DNA from 3 places in the Kitasatospora sp. NPDC040550 genome. Region 3 is predicted to be linked to each of the others. Evidence: riboswitches for the same ligand, from Rfam matches in the RefSeq annotation. Region 3 holds a riboswitch; each other region holds the start of a gene.

Evidence for each region. A riboswitch is a leader RNA that binds a small molecule or an ion and turns the genes downstream of it on or off. The one in region 3 is predicted to bind cyclic di-AMP.
Region 1: it holds a riboswitch for cyclic di-AMP, as region 3 does, so the genes downstream of both, ACZ58X_RS21835 (NlpC/P60 family protein) here and ACZ58X_RS31675 (M23 family metallopeptidase) in region 3, are expected to answer to the same signal.
Region 2: it holds a riboswitch for cyclic di-AMP, as region 3 does, so the genes downstream of both, ACZ58X_RS15205 (transglycosylase family protein) here and ACZ58X_RS31675 (M23 family metallopeptidase) in region 3, are expected to answer to the same signal.

Annotation. Positions count from the first base shown of each region.
Region 1 covers NZ_JBVIWC010000014.1:155,931-163,406, reverse strand. Annotated here, with positions in the region: gene ACZ58X_RS21865 (aminotransferase class V-fold PLP-dependent enzyme) at 1-396, shown strand, start outside; gene ACZ58X_RS21860 (Lrp/AsnC ligand binding domain-containing protein) at 400-681, opposite strand; gene ACZ58X_RS21855 (rhomboid family intramembrane serine protease) at 723-1,505, opposite strand; gene ACZ58X_RS21850 (hypothetical protein) at 1,734-1,997, shown strand; gene ACZ58X_RS21845 (NYN domain-containing protein) at 2,286-3,587, shown strand; gene ACZ58X_RS21840 (C40 family peptidase) at 3,787-4,821, shown strand; cyclic di-AMP (ydaO/yuaA leader) riboswitch at 5,160-5,315, shown strand; gene ACZ58X_RS21835 (NlpC/P60 family protein) at 5,327-6,439, shown strand; gene ACZ58X_RS21830 (C40 family peptidase) at 6,667-7,476, shown strand, end outside.
Region 2 covers NZ_JBVIWC010000008.1:287,913-295,388, forward strand. Annotated here, with positions in the region: gene mfd (transcription-repair coupling factor) at 1-1,982, shown strand, start outside; gene ACZ58X_RS15190 (nucleoside triphosphate pyrophosphohydrolase) at 2,109-3,146, shown strand; gene ACZ58X_RS15195 (SDR family NAD(P)-dependent oxidoreductase) at 3,157-3,582, opposite strand; gene ACZ58X_RS15200 (cytochrome P450 family protein) at 3,885-5,201, shown strand; cyclic di-AMP (ydaO/yuaA leader) riboswitch at 5,412-5,582, shown strand; gene ACZ58X_RS15205 (transglycosylase family protein) at 5,584-6,366, shown strand; gene eno (phosphopyruvate hydratase) at 6,635-7,476, shown strand, end outside.
Region 3 covers NZ_JBVIWC010000026.1:127,242-134,717, reverse strand. Annotated here, with positions in the region: gene ACZ58X_RS31700 (GNAT family N-acetyltransferase) at 1-226, opposite strand, end outside; gene ACZ58X_RS31695 (hypothetical protein) at 263-1,018, opposite strand; gene ACZ58X_RS31690 (sensor domain-containing protein) at 1,142-1,879, opposite strand; gene ACZ58X_RS31685 (GNAT family N-acetyltransferase) at 1,993-2,589, opposite strand; gene ACZ58X_RS31680 (hypothetical protein) at 2,632-3,591, shown strand; gene ACZ58X_RS31675 (M23 family metallopeptidase) at 3,647-4,471, opposite strand; cyclic di-AMP (ydaO/yuaA leader) riboswitch at 4,484-4,642, opposite strand; gene ACZ58X_RS31670 (YiaA/YiaB family inner membrane protein) at 4,839-5,129, shown strand; gene ACZ58X_RS31665 (alpha/beta fold hydrolase) at 5,283-6,107, shown strand; gene ACZ58X_RS31660 (TetR/AcrR family transcriptional regulator) at 6,137-6,715, shown strand; gene ACZ58X_RS31655 (PP2C family protein-serine/threonine phosphatase) at 7,119-7,476, shown strand, end outside.

The DNA.
Region 1 (7,476 bases), on a different contig from region 3:
CCCGAGGTCCGGGTGCTGAACCTGTTCGGGGCCGGCTCGGCCAGGGTGGGCGTGCTGTCCTTCGTCGTCCGCGGCTGGAACAGCTCGCACTTCTCGGCCGCGCTGTCCGCCGAGTACGGCATCGGCGTGCGCGACGGACTGTTCTGCGCGCACCCGCTGGTGCGCACCCTGCTCGGGGACGAGGAGTCGGCGCCCTCCGAGTGCGGGGCGCCCGAGCCCTCGCTGCCCGGTGAGCGCAGCCTGAACGCGATCCGGGTGAGCTTCGGGGCCGGCACCCCGGACGAGCACGTCGAGCGCTTCCTGGCCGCGGTCCGCGAGCTGGTCACGGACGGCGCGGCGTGGAACTACCGCAACGAGGGCGGCCGTTGCGTCGTCGACACGCGTCGCGCGGGCTGAGTCCTACTCGTCCAGGCCGAGGGCGAAGGCCGCTTCCAGGTCGTGCTGGGAGTAGGTGCGGAAGGCGATCTGGGTCTCGGTGTGGGCCACTCCCGGGACCTTGTTGAGCCGGCCCGGGATGACCTCGGCCAGGTCGTCGTGGCGGCGCACCCGGACCATCGCCACCAGGTCGTATCCGCCGGTCACCGAGTACACCTCGCTGACGCCCTCGATCGCGGCGATGGCCTCGGCGATCTCGGGGATCCGGTCGACACTGGTCTTGATCAGGACGATGGCGGTGATCACAGTTCGGGCTCCTTGATGGGGTGCGGCCAGCGTATCGGGCCTCAGCCGGGGCGTCTCGGGGGGTGGCCGACCACGGTGCAGGCGTACAGGAAGCCCGCCGAGAAGCCGATCACGTGCACCAGGTAGGCCACCCCGGGCCCGGCCGAGTGCACCGACCACCACTGCAGGGCGAACCAGAGGCCGAGCACCAGCCAGGCCGGGAAGCGCAGCGGGAGGAAGAGGAGCAGCGGGACGAGGGTGGTCACCCGGGCCCGCGGGTGGAAGCGCAGGTAGGCGCCGAGCACGGCGGAGATCGCGCCCGAGGCGCCGATCAGGACCCGGGTGGAGTCGGGCGCGTGCGCCTCGGCGAGCGCGAAGCCGTACGAGGCGGTGCAGCCGGCGGCCAGGTAGAAGAGGAGGTACCTGGCCCGGCCGACCCGGCGTTCGACGGTCGGGCCGAAGACGTACAGGAAGAGCAGGTTGCCCAGCAGGTGCAGCCAGCCGGCGTGCAGGAAGAGGCCGGTGAGGGCGGACACCGCCGGGTGCTTGCCCGGGGTGGGGGCGGCGGGGCAGCCGGGGACCGGGTCGGGGGCCTCGGCCAGTTGCCCGGCGGTCAGCGGGTGGCCGGTCAGCAGTTCGGCGGGGACGGCGCCCCAGCGCTGCTCGTACCGCTGCTCGGCGCAGATCCGGGCCTGGCCGGTGCCGTACAGGGGGTTGAGGCCGGCCGCCGGGCCGAGCAGGAAGACCAGGGTGTTGACCGCGATCAGGGCGTAGGTGACCGCCGGGGCGGGCAGCGCCGGGCGGCCGTCCCGCGCGTCGGTGTGGTCGGGGGCCGTGAGCGCCATGCGGCCAAGCATCCCTCCGGGCGCGGCAGGTGACACGGCGGTTTACGGCAGGTGGACTACTGGTCCGTCCGGCGGGGCGGGACGGGCTCCGGTCATCTCAGCTGACCGGTGGTCCTGGTGGTTGCCCCAGGCAATAGGCTTGGGGCGGGCATTCCCGCCTCCCGCCGCCGACGCCGGGGCCCCGGGGGAGCGCCCAGCCCGCCCAGGGACCAGCCGAGAGGACCCCCGATGACCGTCCCCGCTCTGACCGCCGAGACGCGCTGGCGCTGCACGCTGTGCGGCAACCTCACCCGCTTCGACGTGACCCGCTCCGCGCGGGTGACCGAGTTCCTGCACTTCGACCTGGCCGGCGAATCCCGGGTCGAGGAGACCGAGGTGCACAGCGAGACCGTGGAGTCGGTGCGCTGCCGCTGGTGCAACGCGGTGGACCAGGTCGAGCTGGTGGCCCGTCCCGGCGCCGAGGGCGTGGAGGCCCCCGCCGCGCAGGGCTGACCCCTCCGGTGCGGTGGGCGGCGCGCGACGCCGCCGTCCACCGCACGGGACAATACAGACAAGACGCACGGAGCGTGACGACAGGGGCGGCCGCGGCCGCACCCGCTGGACCAGATCGGAGCCGAGGACGTGGTGGACGCAGCGAGGGAGCCCGGCGAAGCGCAGGGGCTCCAGCCCGCTGCGCCGGCACCGGAGCCGGCCGCCGAGTCGGTCCCGTCCGAGACCGGCCTCCCGGAGGGCCCCGGCGCGGCCCCGGCCGACGCGGGTGCCGAGCGGGCGGCCGAGAAGCTGGACCGGCCGCTGCCCGAGGGGGTGCGCCGGCGGGTGGTCGGGCTGGCCTCGGACGCGCTGGGCGGGCTGCCGCCCGGGGAGCTGCCGCAGAGCCTGCGTCAGTACGTCAAGTTCACCCCCGCGCGGCGGGCCAAGTACGCGGCCACCGCGCTGGCGGCGGCGCTGGAGTCCGAGCCGGCCTTCCGGGTGCGGATAGCGGAGCGGCTGCGGCTGGGCCAGCCGGACCTGGTGAAGGCGCTGGAGTCGGGCACCGTCCCTGGCGCCGCCGATCCGATGGACGTCGCCGCCGCCGCCTACCTGGTGCGCTCGCCCGGCTGGAGCCGACTGGTCGCCGAGGCGGGCGAGGAGGCCGAGCGGGCCGGCGCCGAGGACGCGGTGGCGGAGGCCTCCCGGCTGGTGGAGAAGCTCCAGGCCGAGCTGGCCGAGGTGCGGGCCGCGGCGCGCGCGGACCTGGACCGCCAGCGCGCGGAGTTCGAGGGCGTCCGGCGGGAGGCCGAGTCGCTGCGCAAGAAGGTGCGGTCGCTGGAGAGCGACACCCGGCGGGCGCAGGCCGAGACCCGGCGGGTGGCCGGGGAGCTGGAGGCCGCGAGGGCGCAGGCCACCGGGGAGCGCAGCGCGGCCGAGTCCGAGGCGCGACGGCTGCGGCACCGGGTGTCCGAACTGGAGACCGCGGTCGAGCAGGGCCGCCGCTCGGCCCGGGAGGGCCGCAGCGTCGAGGACATGCGGCTGCGGCTGCTGTTGGACACCGTGCTGCAGTCGGCGCAGGGCCTGCAGCGGGAACTGGCCCTGCCGGTCTCCCAGATCCGCCCGGCGGACCTGGTGGAGGCGGTGGTGCCGGGGGCGGCCTCGCCGCACGACGTGGCCCGGCGCGGCCTGGCCGAGGACGACCCGGCGCTGCTGGACCAGCTGCTGGCGATCCCGCAGGTGCACCTGGTGGTGGACGGCTACAACGTGACCAAGACCGGGTATCCGGCGCTGCCGCTGGAGCAGCAGCGGATCCGGCTGCTGGGCGGGCTGGCGATGCTGGCCCAGCGCACCCAGGCGGAGGTCACCTGTGTGTTCGACGGGCAGGACCTGGACGTACCGGTCATCATGGCGCCCCCGCGCGGGGTGCGGGTACGGTTCAGCCGGACCGGCGAGACCGCGGACGAGCTGATCCGCCGTCTGGTCCGGGCCGAGCCGCAGGGCCGTCCGGTGGTGGTGGTCTCCACCGACCGGGAGGTCGCCGAGGGCGTGCGGAAGGCGGGTGCGCGCCCGGTGGCCTCGGTGCTGCTGCTGAACCGGCTGGCCCGGCCCTGAGCCGGGGCCGGGGGCGGTGACGGCAGGTCAGTGGGGCGTCCGCGCGGGTGTGCGGATCCGGTGAAGTCAGCGGGGGAACCGGAGTTCACGCCTTCGGGGAGTGGCAAAACGGGTAGATCTTCACTAGGGTCTGGCGTCAAACCTATTTTCCGGAATCTCACCTGATCAGGTGAGTCCGATGGAAGAAGGAGCCGGTCCCTTGGCCTCCCACCGCCGTCCCAAGCAGCCGAGCCGCGCGCGGGTCTCCGTGCTCACCGCTGCTGCTGCGACCGCGGTCGCCCTCTCCGCCCAGGTCGCCGCGCATGCCGCGCCGCAGCCGAACAAGAGTGACGTCAAGGCGCAGATCGACCAGCTCCAGCAGGAGCAGGAGCAGGCGGCCGAGAAGTACAACGGCGCCAAGGAGCGCTCCGACCAGCTCCGCAAGCAGGCCGACCAGCTCCAGGACCAGGTGGCCCGCAGCCAGGACCAGATGGGCCAGCTCCAGGTGGGCCTGGCCCAGGTCGCGGGCGAGCAGTACCGCACCGGCGGCATCGACCCGTCCGTCCAGCTGATGCTCTCCTCCGACCCGTCCGGCTACCTGGACAAGGCGTCGAGCGTCCAGCAGGCCAGCACCACCCAGACCGAGGCGCTCAAGGGCCTGCTCGACCAGCAGCGCCGACTGGACCAGGAGAAGGCCGAGGCGGCCGCCGTGCTCGCCTCCCTGGACTCCACCACCAAGGACCTCAACCAGGCCAAGGCGGACGTCAACACCAAGTTGAAGGCCGCCCAGGACCTGCTGAACTCGCTCAGCGCCGCCGACCGGGCCGCGCTCCGGGCCCAGCAGCAGCAGGACGACCGCGCCTCCCGCGGCGCCGACCGGGTCGACCTCGGCAACCTGCCGCCGGCCAGCGGCTACGCCGCCGTGGCGGTGGCCAAGGCGATGAGCAAGCAGGGCTCGCCGTACGTCTGGGGCGCCACCGGGCCCTCCACCTTCGACTGCTCGGGCCTGATGGTCTGGGCGTACGGCCAGGCCGGCGTCTCGCTGCCGCGCACCTCGCAGGAGCAGGGCCACATCGGGACCGCCGTGACGCTGGCCACCGCCCAGCCGGGCGACCTGGTGATCTACGGCGGCGACATGCACCACGTCGGGATGTACATCGGCAACGGCATGGTGGTCCACGCGCCGCACACCGGTGACGTGGTGAAGGTGATGAAGGCCGACGCGATGTCGATCAACACGATCCGCCGGATCTGACGGACCGGCACCTCCCCGAGGGGCCGGTTCCGGCCCTGTGATCCGCGCCACCTCCGGTCGGGGGTGGCGCGTCGGTTTGCGGTCCCGGTGGGCCGGACGGTGAGAGTCGATCAGCTTTGCGTGCGGCAGTGATCACCATCAGTCATTTTCACAAAAGAACATGGGTAATCTTCCGTCTTTTTTCTGACAAGGATTTGAACGGATCACGGTTCAGTTACTAGGGTCATGCTCCGAACCACCGCACAGTCGATCACCCAGCCTGGGTGGCGGCGGTGGTTACCGCCGAGTTCGCGAAACAGCGGGGCAGGTCGAAGCGACTGCCCGACAGGGGAGCCCAGTAGTCGGGGGCGCTGCGGAGCGGAGCCGGGGAACCACACGTTCCTCCGGGGTGAATCGGCGCCAGGTCGGCCGTAGGTGAGGCCGGTGAGGCGTCGTAGGGCATGCTTCCGGCCCGAACCCGTCAGCTCACCCGGTAGGCGGAGGTAGGAAGAAGGAGTCCGCCTTCGTGGCGTCCCATCGTCGTCCCAAGCCCGCCAGCCGCACCCGCGTCTCGATCCTGACCGGTTTCGCCGCCGCGGCCGTCGCCCTCTCCGCGCAGTCCGGCGCGCACGCCGACCCGCAGCCGACCAAGGACCAGGTCAAGGAGCAGGTCGACCAGCTCAACGAGCAGGCCGAGCAGGCGACCGAGAAGTACAACGCCGCCCAGGAGAAGCAGCAGGAGCTGGAGAAGCAGGTCTCCGGCCTCCAGGACCAGGTGGCCCGGCAGCAGGCCCAGGTGACCGACCTCCAGGGCGGCCTGGCCGAGATCGCCGGCGAGCAGTACCGCAACGGGGGCATATCCCCGACGGTCCAGCTGATGCTGTCCTCCAGCCCGGACAACTTCCTCAACCAGGCCGGCGCGCTGAACCAGGCGGGCAGCACCCAGAAGAACCAGCTCAAGCAGCTGCAGGACCAGCAGCGCAAGCTGGACCAGGACCGCACCGAGGCCCAGGGCAAGCTCGGCGAGCTGGAGTCCACGACCCAGCAGCTGAAGGCCTCCAAGGACGAGGTCCAGAACAAGCTCAAGGCCGCCCAGGACCTGCTCAACACGCTGACCGAGCAGGAGCGCCAGGCGATCAAGGCGGCCGAGGACAAGGCCGCCGCCGACGCCGCCGCGAAGGCCGCCGCCGCCAAGCCGGCCACCCCGGACCGTGCCTCGCGCGACAGCAGCCGCGGCGACCTCGGCTCGGGCTCCACCGCCGCGCCGGTCAAGGTCGCCCCGGGCAGCTCGCACGGTGCCGCCGCGCTGGCCGCCGCCGCCACCAAGGTCGGCAGCCCGTACGTCTGGGGCGCCACCGGCCCCGGCTCCTTCGACTGCTCCGGCCTGATGGTCTGGGCGTTCAACCAGGCCGGGGTGTCGCTGCCGCGCACCTCGCAGGAGCAGGCCGGCGCCGGCACCCGGATCGGCTCGGACATCTCCCAGGCCCAGCCCGGCGACATGCTGATCTTCTACGGCGACGCCCACCACGTCGGCATCTACGCGGGCAACGGCCAGGTGCTGCACGCTCCCAAGCCGGGTGCGTCGGTGCGCTACGAGGCCGTCTCCAACATGCCGCTGACCTCCATCGTGCGGGTCTGATCCCCACCCACGCGTTCACGGGCCCGGTCCTCCGTCACGGAGGGCCGGGCCTGCGGCTTTTCCGGCGGCTCGACCTGGTGTCCGATTAGGGGTCAAATATTCTGGTCGGTAGGGGTTTGGACTCACTTGCCCGGACTCGCTAACGTCTGCCACCGGACTCCCGCTCGACGGCCGCCCACCGGGGCGCGGCCGCGGGGCCGCGCCGCAGGACTGGAGCCGTTGCCGCCATGCCCGTGCACCGCCGTTCCCAACTGCTCGCCCGTGCGCTGGTACTGACCGCGGCCGCCACCACGGCCCTGGGCGTGGCGACCGCCGGCAGCGCCCAGGCCGCCCCCGGGGGGCCGGAGGCGCCCGACCGCAAGGACGTCAAGGCCCAGGTCGAGCAGCTGTACGACGAGGCCGAACAGGCCTCGGAGAAGTACAACGCCGCGCAGGAGGCGCAGAAGCGGCTGCTGGGCGAGACCACGATCCTCCAGGGCGAGGTCGCCGCCGCCCAGGAGCAGCTCAACGAACTGCGCGGGGACCTCGCCACGGTCGCCGGGGCCGAGTACCGGGGCGGCGGGATGACCCAGACCGCCCAGCTGATGCTCTCCAGCGACCCGGAGGCCTACCTCACCCGCGCCCGCACCCTCGGCCAGGCCGCCGAGCGCCAGCAGGAGACCCTGCACGAGCTGGTCACCCGTCAGCGCCGGCTCGACCAGCGCCGCACCGAGACCGCCGCCAAGCTCGCCGAGCTGGACGAGGCCCGCCGCTCGCTGGCCGACAACAAGCAGCAGATCCAGCAGCGCCTCGCCACGGCGCAGAAGCTGCTCAACAGCCTGGGCGCGGTCGAGCGGAACCGGATGGTCGCCCAGGACGCCCGGGAGGCCGAGCAGCGCGCCACCCGCGGCACCGACCGGCTGGACCTCGGCAACGCCCCGGCCGCCTCCGAGCGCGGGGCGGCGGCGCTGGCCGCCGCGGTGCGGATGGTCGGCTCGCCCTACGTCTACGGATCCACCGGGCCGCGCGCCTTCGACTGTTCCGGTCTGATGTACTAC
Region 2 (7,476 bases), on a different contig from region 3:
AGGGCGCCACCCGCGAGTACCTGGTGCTGGAGTACGCCCCCGCCAAGCGGGGCCACCCCGGCGACCGGCTGTTCGTGCCGACCGACCAGCTCGACCAGGTCACCAAGTACGTCGGCGGCGAGGCCCCGACGCTGCACCGGCTCGGCGGCGCGGACTGGGCCAAGACCAAGCAGCGGGCCAAGAAGGCGGTCAAGGAGATCGCCGCCGACCTGATCAAGCTGTACTCGGCCCGGATGGCCGCCCCCGGCCACACCTTTGGCCCCGACACCCCGTGGCAGCGCGAGCTGGAGGACGCCTTCCCGTACGCCGAGACGCCGGACCAGCTGACCACCATCGCCGAGGTCAAGTCGGACATGGAGAAATCCGTCCCGATGGACCGGCTGATCTGCGGCGACGTCGGCTACGGCAAGACCGAGATCGCCGTGCGGGCCGCGTTCAAGGCGGTGCAGGACGGCAAGCAGGTCGCCGTGCTGGTGCCGACCACCCTGCTGGTGCAGCAGCACTTCTCCACCTTCGCCGAGCGGTACGCCAACTTCCCGGTCACCGTGAAGGCGCTGTCCCGCTTCCAGACCGACAGCGAGGCCAAGGCCGTGCTGGAGGGGCTGTTCGAGGGCTCGGTGGACGTCGTCATCGGCACCCACCGGCTGTTCTCCGCCGAGACCAGGTTCAAGGACCTCGGCCTGGTCATCGTCGACGAGGAGCAGCGCTTCGGCGTCGAGCACAAGGAGCAGTTGAAGAAGCTGCGCGCCAACGTGGACGTGCTCACGATGTCCGCGACGCCGATCCCGCGCACCCTGGAGATGGCCGTCACCGGCATCCGCGAGATGTCCACCATCACCACCCCGCCGGAGGAGCGGCACCCGGTGCTGACCTTCGTCGGGCCGTACGACGAGAAGCAGATCTCGGCCGCGATCCGGCGCGAACTCCTGCGCGAGGGCCAGGTGTTCTACATCCACAACCGGGTCGAGTCGATCGACAAGGCGGCCGCCCGGCTCAAGGACCTCGTCCCCGAGGCGCGGATCGCCACCGCGCACGGGCAGATGGGGGAGACCCAGCTGGAGAAGGTCGTCGTCGACTTCTGGGAGAAGGAGTTCGACGTCCTGGTGTCGACCACGATCGTGGAGTCCGGCATCGACATCTCCAACGCCAACACCCTGATCGTCGAGCGCGGCGACACCTTCGGCCTCTCCCAGCTGCACCAGCTGCGCGGCCGGGTCGGTCGCGGGCGCGAGCGCGGCTACGCGTACATGCTGTACCCGCCGGAGAAGCCGCTCACCGAGACCGCCCACGAGCGGCTGGCCACCATCGCCCAGCACACCGAGATGGGCGCCGGCATGTACGTCGCCATGAAGGACCTGGAGATCCGCGGCGCCGGCAACCTGCTCGGCGGCGAGCAGTCCGGGCACATCGCGGGCGTCGGCTTCGACCTCTACATGCGGATGGTCGGCGAGGCGGTGGCCGAGTTCCGCGAGTCGCTGGCGAACGGCGGCGAGCCGGAGGAGGAGCCGCTGGAGGTGAAGATCGAGCTGCCGGTCGACGCCCACGTGCCGCACGACTACGCCCCCGGCGAACGGCTGCGGCTGCAGGCCTACCGCTCGATCGCGGCGGTCAACTCGGAGGCGGACATCCAGCAGGTCCGGGACGAGCTGGCGGACCGCTACGGGAAGCTGCCCGAGCCGGTCGAGAACCTGCTGATGGTCGCCGGCCTGCGGCTGTACGCCCGCCGCTGCGGGATCTCGGACATCACCCTCCAGGGCTCCAACGTCCGCTTCGGCCCGGTGGAGCTGCGGGAGTCCCAGCAGCTGCGGCTGAACCGGCTCTACCCGCGCAGCCAGGTCAAGGCGGCGGCCCAGCAGCTCCTGGTGCCCCGGCCGAGCACCGGCCGGATCGGCGGCAAGCCGCTGGTCGGGCGCGAACTGCTCGGCTGGTGCACCGAGTTCCTGTCGGCGATGTTCGACGATCTGGCGGGGACGAAGAAGTAGCGCCCAGGCGGCCGTCCACGGCGGTTCACGGCGGTTCACGGCGGTTCCGGGCCCGGCCCGGGACCGCCGTTCGGCTGCCGGGCACCGGCAGGGGCCCGGGGCGCCCGCGGCGGGTAGGTTCGAGGGGTGACGACGAATGGTGTGCCGACGGACGCTCCGGGCGCGAAGTTGATCCTGCTGACCACCACCCACCGGGTGGCCCCCGGCCTGCTGGCGTGGCCGGCCTGGGAGGCGCTGCGGTCGGCCGGGCGGGTGCTGGTGGGGGACGAGGGGCATCCGCAGCTGGCGGCGGTGCGGCAGGCCGGGGTGGCGGTGGAGGTGGTGCCGGCCGGGTCGGCGCCGGCGCTGGCCCGGCTGCTCACCGGGCAGCCCGCCGGGGCGGGGCCGACGGTCTGGCTGGGCGGCCCGGACGGGGACCCGGGGCTGACGGACGCGCTGGCCCGGCTCGCGGTGGAGCACGCCGGGGAGGTGCCGGAGATCGAGGTGCTGCCCGGCTCGTACGACCTGCCGGGTGCGCGGCTGCTGGACCTCGCCTCGGTGATGGACCGGCTGCGCTCGCCGGGCGGCTGCCCGTGGGACGCCGAGCAGACCCACGAGAGCCTGGTGAAGTACCTGGTCGAGGAGGCCTACGAGCTGGTCGAGGCGATCGAGCAGGGGGACCGGGACGCGCTGCGCGAGGAACTGGGCGACGTCCTGCTGCAGGTGTTCTTCCACGCCCGGATCGCCGAGGAGCACCCGACCGGGCCGTTCACCGTCGACGACGTGGCCGGGGACATCGTGGACAAGCTGGTGTACCGGCACCCGCACGTGTTCGGGGACGTCGAGGCCGGCGGCGCCGCCGAGGTGGAGGCGAACTGGGAGCAGTTGAAGGCGGCCGAGAAGGCGGACCGGGAGTCCGTCCTGGACGGCGTGCCGGCCGGGCTGCCGGCGCTGGCGTACGCGGCGAAGCTGGTGTCCCGGGTGCGCCGGGCGGGCTTCGCGGCGGTGCCGGACGAGCCGTACGAGCTGCCGCGCGAGCTGACCGCGGAGTCGGCGGGCCGGCTGCTGCTGGCGGTGGCCCAGCGGGCGCACGACGCCGGGGTGGACGTGGACGCGGCGCTGCGCTCGGCCGCGCGCGGCTACCGGGACGCGGTGCGCGCGGCCGAGGGGCTCGAACCGGAGTAGCGCAGGCGGCTCAGGCCGCCGTGGCGGTGCGCTCCGAGGCGGACCGCTGCGGCGGGACGAGCTCGCCGATCGCCTCGCCGATCAGGACGACCAGTTCGGCGAGGCGCTCCAGGTCGAGGTGGGCGGGCAGGTCGGCGAGGGAGACGATCCGCTCGCCCTTCGGGCCCGCCACGCAGAAGAGGTCGATCGGCCCGAAGTGCTTCTCGGCGGTGTCGACCAGGGCGGCGACGTCGCTGGGCCGGCGGATGTCGCCGGAGACGCCGACCACGGGGCAGCCCGGCCGGTCGAGTTCGGAGGCGAGGTCCTCGGCGATGCCGACATGGGTGTCGGCGATCAGCATCCCGGCGGCGCCGGCCGCGGCGAACCGGCGGGCGAGGTCGGCCCCCGAACCGCCCGCGAGTACCGCGATGACGACGACTGCTCCGCTGACCGTCATTGGTCCAGCTCCTCCCTGCGGGCGACACCGCACCGGCGCCCGCGCGTACTTCGGAGGATCGTAGGCACGTCCTGACCCTCCGCAACAGGGATTACCCCGCAGGTGACCAGGCTCACGCCTGCCGCCCGGCCAAGAGCTGGCCAAGGCCTGTCCGCACACCGTCCACGGGCCGTCCACGGAGTGTCGGCGTGCCGCTCGCGCGCCGGTCACGGGCGGTTCGCGCGCCGGTGACCTCCGGGCGGTCGCGGGGACGCGGGCGCCGGCGGTCCGGACCCGTCCGGTCCAGCGGTTACGGTCGACCCATGCCAGCTCAGCCCGAGGGCGCCCAGCCCGCCGCCCAGCCCGACCCGCAGCTCTTCACCTGGGAGTTCGCCGCCGACCCGTACCCCGCCTACGCCTGGCTGCGCGAGCACGCCCCGGTGCACCGCACCACGCTGCCGAGCGGGGTGGAGGCCTGGCTGGTGACGCGCTACGCGGACGCCCGGCAGGCGCTCGCGGACGGCCGGCTGTCGAAGAACCCGGCGCACCACAGCGAGCAGGCGCACCGCACCGGCCGGGTGGGCATCCCGGGGGAGCGGCAGGCGGACCTGATGACCCACCTGCTGAACATCGACCCGCCGGACCACACCCGGCTGCGCCGCCTGGTGTCGAAGGCGTTCACCCCGCGCCGGGTGGCCGAGTTCGAGCCGCGGGTGCAGCAGCTGACCGACCGGCTGATCGACGGCTTCGCGCAGCGCGGTTCGGCCGACCTCATCCACGAGTTCGCCTTCCCGCTCCCCATCTACGCGATCTGCGACCTGCTCGGCGTGCCGGCCGAGGACCAGGACGACTTCCGCGACTGGGCCGGAATGATGCTGCGGCACACGAAGCCGGGACACGGCGGCAGCCAACGCGGCGGCGTGGGCCGGGCGGTGAAGCGGATGCGGGCGTACCTGCTGGAGCTGATCCACCGCAAGCGGGCGGACCTCGGGGACGACCTGATCTCCGGCCTGATCCGGGCGAGCGACCACGGCGAGCACCTGACCGAGAACGAGGCCGCCGCGATGGCCTTCATCCTCCTCTTCGCCGGGTTCGAGACGACGGTGAACCTGATCGGCAACGGGACGTACGCGCTGCTGCGCAATCCCGGGCAGCGGGCCCTGCTGCAGGAGTCGGTGGCCCGCGGCGAGACCGCGCTGCTGGAGACCGGGATCGAGGAACTCCTGCGCTACGACGGGCCGGTGGAGCTGGCGACCTGGCGGTTCGCGACCCGTCCGCTGACCATCGGCGGGGTGGAGATCCCGGTCGGTGATCCGGTGCTGGTGGTGCTGGCGGCGGCGGACCGCGATCCGGCCAGGTTCTCCGACGAGAACACCCTCGACCTGGCCCGGAGCGACAACCCGCACCTGGGGTTCGGGCACGGCATCCACTACTGCATCGGCGCCCCGCTGGCCCGGTTGGAGGGGCGGTCCGCGCTGGCCACGCTGCTTTCCCGGCTGCCCGACCTGCGACTGGCCGAAAGCCCGGAGAATCTGCGCTGGCGGGGTGGCCTGATCATGCGTGGATTGCGCGAACTTCCGGTCGAATTCAGTCCGGAGCTCCGGTCGCCGCACGGCGTTCCTGAGCCGGCGACACGCTGACGAGGCATCCGGAACCGGCCACCGGCGGCGGTATGAACGCCCATCAAACCGGACAAAGCCCCGCCGTTGGTAGGCGATCGAACACGGGCCGTAATTCTTGTGTGATGTCGGTGATATGAGCTTGTGATTCGTCTGAGGATCTGTCTAGTCTCCGTGGAGTTCGCAGCTGCGGACCTCGTGCGCGGGACGCCGAATCCTGCCCGCCGCGTCACGGGAAACCGACCAGAACCCTGGGCAGGGGCGGGGGAACCAGGTTTGTTGCCGTTCCTCCACGGCTTGGGGTGAAGCCGCCCGCGCGGATTCGATTCCGCAGACGGCGGCCGGGCCACCTCCCGGTCCGAACCCGACAGCTCACCTCGCAGGCGTGCGGAGAGGGACCTTCATGCTGTTCGTTGGAACTGGCCGTCATCGTCGTCGCACCCAGGCCGAGAAGGCCATCGCCGTCGCCGGTGTGGCCGGCGTCGGACTCGCACTGCCGCTCCTCACCGCCACCGGCGCCTCCGCCGCCCCGGCCTCCGTCTGGGACTCCGTCGCCCAGTGCGAGAGCGGCGGCGACTGGAGCATCAACACCGGCAACGGCTTCTCCGGCGGCCTCCAGTTCACCTCCAGCACCTGGAAGGCGTACGGCGGCACCGCGTACGCGGCGCAGGCCAACCAGGCCAGCAAGGCGCAGCAGATCGCGGTCGCCGAGAAGGTCCTCGCCTCGCAGGGCCCCGGCGCCTGGCCGGTCTGCTCCAAGAAGGCCGGCCTGAGCAAGGGCGGCGCCCCGGCCGAGGTGGACACCTCCTCGGACGCCAAGCCGCAGAAGCAGCAGGCCCAGAAGCAGGCGCCCAAGCAGCAGGCCCCCAAGGCCGCCGCGAAGCCCGCCCAGCCGAAGCCGGTCCAGCAGTACGCGCCGAAGCACGCCGCGCCGAAGCAGGCCGAGAAGCCCGCCGACCCGTCGGCGCAGCAGTACGCCCCCAAGCACGCCGCCCCGCGGGCCGCCCAGGCCCCGGCCGCCACGACCGGCCACGACTACACCGTGCGGGACGGCGACACCCTGTCGGGCATCGCCACCGCCCAGGGCGTGTCCGGCGGCTGGCAGGCGCTGTACGACGGCAACCGCGGCACGGTCGGCGGAAACCCGGACCTGATCGTGCCCGGCCAGGTCCTGCACCTGGGCTGAGCCGGACCGTTCCACGGCGGACGACACGCTGGACACGGAGGGGGCCGCGCCCGGCGGCCCCCTCCGTCCGCGTCCGCCCGCCCCGGTGGGACGCACCGGGACGAGCAGGTGAACTACCGGTGGGTAGCCGGGCCACACGGTGAGACGCAGCCCAGGCGGACGTGGCCCCGGGAGCCCGGGCGGTTAGGCTCTGGTCGTAACGACTCCGCAATCGTCCGGCCGGCAGCACCACCCGCGGCCGGACCCTGCTTCCGCAAGGAGATGCTTCGTGCCGTCCATCGATGTCGTCGTAGCCCGTGAAATCCTCGACTCCCGCGGCAACCCCACGGTCGAGGTCGAGGTCGGCCTCGACGACGGCAGCACGGGTCGTGCCGCTGTTCCGTCGGGTGCCTCGACCGGCGCCTTCGAGGCGCTCGAACTGCGCGACGGCGACAAGAACCGCTACTTCGGCAAGGGCGTGGAGAAGGCCGTCCTGGCCGTCATCGAGCAGATCGGCCCCGAGCTGGTCGGCTACGACGCCACCGAGCAGCGCCTGATCGACCAGGCCATGCTCGACCTGGACGCCACCCCGGACAAGTCCTCGCTCGGCGCCAACGCCATCCTGGGCGTCTCGCTGGCCGTCGCGCACGCCGCCTCCGAGGCCAGCGACCTGCCGCTGTTCCGCTACCTGGGCGGCCCGAACGCCCACGTCCTGCCGGTCCCGATGATGAACATCCTCAACGGCGGCTCGCACGCGGACTCCAACGTCGACATCCAGGAGTTCATGATCGCTCCGATCGGCGCGGAGTCCTTCTCCGAGGCCGTCCGCTGGGGCGTCGAGGTCTACCACACCCTCAAGGGCGTGTTGAAGGAGCGCGGCCTGTCCACCGGCCTCGGCGACGAGGGCGGCTTCGCGCCGAACCTGGACAGCAACCGCGAGGCCCTGGACCTCATCACCGAGGCCATCCAGAAGGCCGGCTACGTGCCCGGCCGCGACATCGCGCTGGCCCTGGACGTCGCCGCCTCCGAGTTCTTCCAGGACGGCGCCTACCAGTTCGAGGGCAAGGCCCTGTCGGCCGCCGAGCTCATCGAGTACTACGCCGAGCTGGTCGCCTCCTACCCGCTGGTCTC
Region 3 (7,476 bases):
GGTCCAGTTCGGCCGGTTCGTGGATCAGCCCGTAGAAGCCGAGCAGCCGGTCGTCGGTGCGGTCCACGGCCATCCGCACCTCGTGGCGCTCGATGTAGTCGGGTCGTACGGCATAGCCGTCGATCATCGCGGAGTACGCGCCGCGGTAGGCGGCGGAGGCCTGGATCAGTGCGGTGAGCCGGTCGGCGTCGGCGGGCTGGGCGGGCCGGATCGTGGTCTCGCTCATTTGAGCGAGTATAGGGGCAGACCCGCCCTGTGACCATTACAGAAGTAGTGCCGGCGGGTGCCCCCGGGGTCGTCCGCCGGCGGCCCGGAGCACCAGGATCCTGCGGGTGCGGCCGTCCTCGCGCGGCACCCGGCGGACCTCGCTGGCGATCCGGCGCTCGCCGAGCGCGTACCGCAGCCGGTCGAGGTGGCCGCAGCGGCGGCCGCGACCGTCGTGCAGCGGCTGGACCCGCACCTCCCCGTCCGCGGCCGTCACCCGGACCAGCTCGGCCAGGGCGGCCAGCTGCCGCTCCGGGCCGAACAGTTCGGGGTAGGCGAAGATCAGGTAGCCGCTCAGGGTGAGCGCGAAGGCGCCGTCCGCGAAGGGCAGCCGGGGCAGCGCGGCGGCCAGGTAGCACTGCGGGTGGGCGGCCGAGTCGGCGGCGAACAGCCGGCGGGCGCGGTCCCAGCTGCGCAGGTAGCGCTCCGGGCGGGCGGGGCGGCGCGGGCGGGGCGAGGGGTACAGCTGGGGGCGGGCGGCCATCGCGACGGCCATCGACGCCCGGGCGGCCAGTGCCCGGGCGGCCAGCTCGGGCGGCGGCAGCGCGTACGCCGGGTCGACGGCGATCACCCGGCAGCCCAGCTCGCGCGCCTCGGCGGCCAGGCCGGACGCGCCGCCCGGGCAGTCCAGCAGCGGGCCGGGCAGGGCGGCGAGCCGGGCGCGGGTCAGGCCGAACAGGGCGCAGTACTCGTCCAGCGGGCGGGAGGTGACCAGGACGTCCGGGGCCGGCACGGGGGTGGGGGCGGTCGCCACCCGGTCATCCGAACACGGGTCCGCCCCACCCGCATCCGGAGCGCGTCCGGGGCACGGGCGGGGCGGGAGCGGGGCAGGGACGGGGCAGGAGCGGGAGTACGTGGGAGGTGCGAGGGCCGGGCCTCAGCGGCCGAGCAGCCCCCGGGCGGCGACCCGGTTGACGTTGGTCAGGCCGCGGACCAGCCGCGCGGTGAGGAAGATCAGCAGCACCCCGATCGCCGAGAACGCGGCGATCTGCCAGGCGCCCTCCACGTAGTAGGCGTGCCGGACGTGGTGGCTGTCGGTGAAGTCGAACAGCTGGTACCCGCGCCAGGAGGTGTAGCGCGGGAAGACCCAGTGGTAGAGCGGGTAGAGCGCCATCGCCCAGCCGAGCACCAGGAACGTCAGCGTGAGGCAGAAGCTGAACACCGCCCAGGGGAACATCACCACCTGGTACAGCACGGCCTTCCAGCCCGCCCCGTCGGCCATCCGGGCGGTGATCGAGCCCCAGCTGCCCGGGCGCACCTGGCGCACCGGCGCCGGGCCGGGCACGTCCAGCGCGAGCATCCCGCGGACCCGGGCCCGCTCGGCCCGGCCGAAGCCCCGGGCGGTGCTGGTCAGGGCGGCCAGCACCGGCAGGCCGAGGACGGTGACGAAGGTGCCGACGCCGAGGCAGAACAGGACGATCGCGACGGCGAAGCCGACGATCGCGACCGGCAGCCCGGTGAGCGCGTAGCCGACCTCGCGGTAGTAGTGCCCGGAGAACGGCGCCCGCCAGAAGCCGGGCGGCTCCTCGGTGCGACGGGCCCGGGCCGGGCGGGCCCCGTCGTCGCCGTAACCGTCCGGGGCGTCCCACCCCTGACCCAGCGTGCTGCTGCTCATGTCCCGGTCCCCGGCCCCTCGTCGTCCTGGTCTTCCGTACTCGCTGACGTGATCCAGTCTGGCCCGGGCGCGGCCCGGCAAACATCCGGCCGCCCGGCGGATCCGGGGTGGGGTTAACCCCCCTGCGGTGGGCCGGGCGGGCCGGGCGGGCCGGACCACTCGTCGGCGAGCAACGCGTACCGGTACGAGTCGCGCCAGGCGCCGCCCTTGAACAGGTCGTGCCGGACGCGCCCCTCCGGCTGGAAGCCGAGCCGGGTGAGCACCTTGGCCGAGGCCGTGTTCTCCACGTCGACCCGGGCGGCCAGCCGGTGCAGGCCGAGCGCCCCGAAGGAGAGCGCGCAGAGCAGTCCGGCGATCTCGCCCGCGTAGCCGCGGCCCCACACCGGGCGGCTCAGCACGTAGCCGAGGTGCGCCGAGCGGTACGCGCCGAGGGTGAGAGCGGCGTGCGCGACCGGCAGCGCGTCCTCCGGGTCCTCGGCGTCCTCGCGCCGGACGACGGCGAGCCGGTAGACGCCCCGCTCCTCGGCCATCGCCTCCTCCAGGTAGAGCTCGAGCTGGTCGGCGCAGGTCTCGCGGTCGCGCGGCTCGAAGGGGAGGTAGCGGGTCACCTCCGGGTCGCCGTACAGCGCGTGCAGCGCGTCCACCTCCTCCGGGGTGTGGCGGTACTCGCGGAGGGCGAGCCTGGGGCCGGTGAGGCGTACGGGGACCATGGCTGCCGACCCTACCGGCGTCCGGCGGCTACCGTTCGGAACATGAACGACGAAGACCTGCGGCTCGCCCCGCGCACCAGGGCCGCCGACCTGCTCGCCTGGGCGGCCGGCCAGGACCGCGCGCCGGTGGCCGAAGCGCCGCTGCGCGCGGTGCTGGCGCTGCTGGAGCTGGGCGGGGGCAGGATGCACGACGGCTGGCCCGAACTCACCTCCGACCAGGTGGAGCACCTGCTGTACGAGCGGCTCCACCTCTACGTCCAACCCACGCCGGAGCAGGACCCGCTCGCCTACGGCGAGGCCGTACGGCTGCTGGTCGACCACCAGCGGGCCGCGAAGCGGCTCAACGCCAAGCGCCAGGAGCGGCTGCACGCCGAGGCCGAGTGGCAGGGCGAGGTCGCGGCCGGGCTGCTGCGCCGCGCCGACCTGGTGACCTGGCCCCGGCTGTACGCGCTGCTGCTGCACGCCCACGGGGTGGACGTGACGGACCCGGCGGCCGTCCGGGACTGGCTGGCCGGCTTCGCCGCGCTCGACGAGGAGCAGCGGCTGGCCGGGTACGAGGCACTGACGCCGACCGGCTGGCTGGACGAACCGGACGGGCTGGGCTGGGGGCCGGGCCGGGTGCTGTCCGTCGGCATGGCCACCGACGGCGCGCGGCTGCTGCTGGAGCAGGGCCTGATGCGGCGCAGCTACCGCAACCTGGCCGAGCTGAACGCGCTGGGGCGCCCGATGCCGGACGAACTGGCCGGTGGCTTCGAGGAGTTCGAGGTGGCGGCGGCCGAGGCGGCACTCGACCTGCTCGGCGAATGGACGGTGCCCGGGCTGCCGCGCCTGCTGGTGGAGGAGTTCCCGGAGCTCGCGCCGGAGCCGGGGGCGGCCGAGATCGACGCCTACCTGGCGCAGCTGCCCGCGGACGAGGAGGAGGAGCTGGAGCCGCAGGAACCGGAGCGGCCGGAACAGGTCGAGCAGGAGCGGGACGAGCAGGAGCCGCAGGGCCAGGAGTGAGCTGACGCGGCAGGGCCCCGGGCGCGCCGCCCGGGGCCCTGCCGCGTCATCGGTCCTACGGGGTGAGGCCGCGCTGCTGGAGCCAGGTCTCCGGGTCGACCGGGGCGCCGCCGCCGGGGCGGACCTCCAGGTGCAGGTGCGGTCCGGTGACGTTGCCGGTCGCGCCGACCTTGCCGATCTGCTGGCCCGCGGTGACCTTGCCGGAGCCCTTGATGATCGAGGAGAGGTGGCAGTACCAGATCTCGGTGCCGTCGGGCAGGGTCTCGACGATCCGGTAGCCGTACGAGCCGGACCAGCCGGCCGAGGTGACGGTGCCCTGGCCGACGGCGTAGACCGCGGTGCCGGTGTCGGCGGCGAAGTCCAGGCCGGTGTGCAGGTGGGCCCAGTAGCGGGCGCTCTGGCCGTAGTGGGCGGAGAGGTTGTAGTCCTTCACCGGCAGGGTGAGGGCGGCGGCCTTGGCCCGCTCGGCCTCCTCGGCGGCACGCTTGGCCTCCGCCTCCTTGGCGGCGGCCTTGGCCTCGGCCTCCTGGGCGGCCTGGACCCGGGCGCCCTCCTCGGCGGCGGTGCGCTGGCTGTCGGCCTGCTGCTGGATCCGGGCGGCGAGCGCGAGGCCGGGGTCGGCGGCCAGGGCGACCGGCGCCTCGTCCGGGGCCTCGACGGCGGGTGCGGCGGCCGGGGTCGCGGAGGCGAAGCCGGTGGCGCCCAGGGTGGCGGCGACGGCGGTGACGCCGAGCAGCGGGGAGGCCCCGCGGGTCTGACGCGGCATCCGGTGGCGGTTGGCCTCGGCCTCCGGGGCGAAGGCCTCCGGGCCGGGGTGGTCGAGGAGCTGGGTACCGGCTGCGGGGCCGGCCGGGTGTGCCGGGGTGTGCGTCGACGCCACGGAGGCGCGCTCCTTTCCTTCCTTCGCGCCTACCGGGTTAGCTGACGGGTTCGGAGCAGGAAGGTCTCCTACGGCCGGGCCTGAGCCCCGCCGATTCACCCCAAGGAACGTGGTTCCCCGGCTCCCTGACCTGCCCGGAGGCCGGTCGGCGGGATTAGGCGACGGCGCACGGTGCCGTCTGGGTACGGCGTTGACGACCGCGCTGCGTTATCAGACGTTAATCCTAGGACGCTCTGATTCCAAGCCATCCGCCCGGGGCCACTGTGGAACAGGTGATCGGACGTCAACGAACGACCCCTCAGCCGCCAGGCCCATCTGAGTACTCCTACTCATGTGCGACCCGGCCGCCCCGCTGCATCCTGGCGCCATGAACGCACCGATGCAGTCACGGACCACGGCCGCGTACTTCGTCCAGGCCGTCCTCTCCTTCGGCATCTCCGGCACCGCCCTCGCCGCCGGGATCGCCTACCTGCCGGTCGGCGGCTGGACCCGGGCCTTCCTCGGGATCGGCTTCCTCTACACCGTCACCTCCTCGTTCACGCTGGCCAAGGTGGTCCGGGACCGGCAGGAGTCCTCGGACACCGTCGCCCGGGTCGACCAGGCCCGGCTGGAGAAGCTGCTCAGCGAGCACGACCCCTTCCGGGTCGAGGGGACCTGAACGCCGAGGGGGCCTGAACACCGAGGCGCCCTGAACGCCGAGGGGGCCTGAACGGGGGGCGCCCTCGCTGTCGGCCGGATGCTTGACGGCTAAGGCTATTAGCCTTAGCTTTATGGCTACAGGCAGAAACGAGCGAGCCGGCGGAGGCCCACCATGAACGGCACCAGCACCCCGAGCACCCAGTACCTCGACCTCCCCGGCGGCCGCCTCGCGTACGACGACACCCGGCAGGGCGACGGCACCCCCGTCGTCCTCCTCCCCGGCATGCTCGACTCCCGCCACGCCTACCGGCACCTGCACCCGCTGCTCACCACCGCCGGCCACCGGGTCATCACCATGGACCTGCGCGGCTTCGGCGACTCCTCGATCGTCTGGGACGACTACGGCCCCGCCGCCGTCGCCACCGACGTCCTCGCCCTGCTCGACCACCTCGGCATCGAACGGGCCGTCCTGGTCGGGCAGTCCTACACCGGGGCGACGGTCGTCAAGGTCGCCGGCGACGCACCCCAGCGGGTCGCCGGGATCGCCCTGATCGACGCCTTCGTCGAACACCGCTCCAACGCCCTCATGCAGGGCGTCATGGTCGTCATGGGCGCCGCCATGGTCCGGTGGCCCGGCGTCTGGGGCTTCTACCTGCGCAAGATGGCCTACCCCGGCCCCCGCCCCGCCGACCTCGACCGCTACGTCGACGGACTCGTCGCCGCCCTGCGCACCCCCGGCCGGCGGACCGCCACCCGCGGCCACGTCACCGGCGACTCCGCGCCCGTGGGCTGGTGCGCGGCCGTCCGCTGCCCGGCCCTCGTCCTCATGGGCAGCAAGGACCCCGACTTCCCGAAGCCCGAGGCCGTCGCCGACCTCCAGGCCGAGAAGCTCGGCGCCCGCAAGGTGATGATCGAAGGGTCCGGGCACTACCCGATGGCCGACAACCCGCAGGCCGTCGCCGACGCCCTGCTGCCCTTCCTCGCCGAACTCGCCTGAACCCCGCCCGCACGGAGACGACGAAACCCATGCCCCGCGTAGGACTGACCCCCGACCAGGTCGTCGACCACGCCCTCGCCCTCATCGACGACCAGGGCGGAGAAGCCCTCACCCTCGCCTCGGTCGCCACCCGGGCCGGCGTCGCCACCCCCTCGCTGTACAAGCACGTCAGCGGCGGACTCGGCGAACTACGGCGGCTCATCGCCGTCCGGGTCACCGAAGAACTCGCCGACCGGCTCGCGGACTCCGCCGTCGGCCGCAGCGGGGACGACGCCGTCACCGCCGTCCTGCGCGCCTACCAGGCCTACGCCACCGCACACCCCCACCGCTACGCGGCCCTCCCCCAGGCGCCCCAGCCCGACGACGACCTCACCCGCGCCGCCACCCGGCTCGTCGGCGTCATCATCGCCGTCCTCCGCGGCTACGGCCTCGACGGCCCCGAAGCCATCCACGCCGCCCGCACCGTCCGCTCCCTCGCCCACGGCTTCGCCTCCCTCTCCATCGCCGGCGCCTTCCAACTCGCCGAGGACCTCACCACCACCCACGACCGCCTCGTCACCACCCTCACCACCGCCCTCCGCACCTGGCCCGGCACAGCCACCGCCTAGCCACCCCGGGCAGCACCCGGGCAGCACCCGGGCCACGCGCGGGCCGCGCGCCTCGGGGCGCGGAGGGCCGCGGCGGCATCGGTGGGCGCACGAGAAGTCGGACCCACCGACTTCTGGTGATCGCAGGCCAAGAACGGCCGGAGCGCAGCAGCAGGCAGATCGGGTGCAGGAGAAGGGCCGTGGGGCGGCGGGCACGGGCGAGTGGGCACCGCCCCGAGGGGGCTGAGCACGGGAAGTCGGGGCGGCCGGCTTCCCGTGCGCGGGAAGGTGCGGGAGCTGGGCCCCGGGTGGGCGCCGGGCCGAGGGGGCCGGGCCGGGTGGGGGTGGGAGGGGAGGGGCTAGTGTGACCGGGCTGACTGGTGGTCATGACAGAGGACCGCCCACGCCTTCGCGGAGGTCCCGGGTGCCCGCACTGATAGCGAGGGTGCGGCGGTGGTACGGCCGGCTGCTGGACGGGGACGTCCGGGCCGGGCGGGTGGCGCTGGGGGTGCTGCTCGGGGTGACGGTGGTGCTGGGGGTGCTGCCGGTCCTGTTGCCGTACGGGTGGCCGCCGTCGGCGCTGGTGCTGCCGGTGGTGGGTGGCGGGTTGGTGCTGCGGCGCGGGCAGTTGCGGGTGCTGGTGTGCGCGGCGCTGGCGGGCGGTCTGCTGGGGGCGGTGGTGCAGGACCCGCACGGGGTGCGGCTGGGGGTGACGGTGGTGGTGGCGGCGACGGGGGCGACGGTGCTGACCGCGAACCGGTTCCGGGACCGGCTGGGGCTGC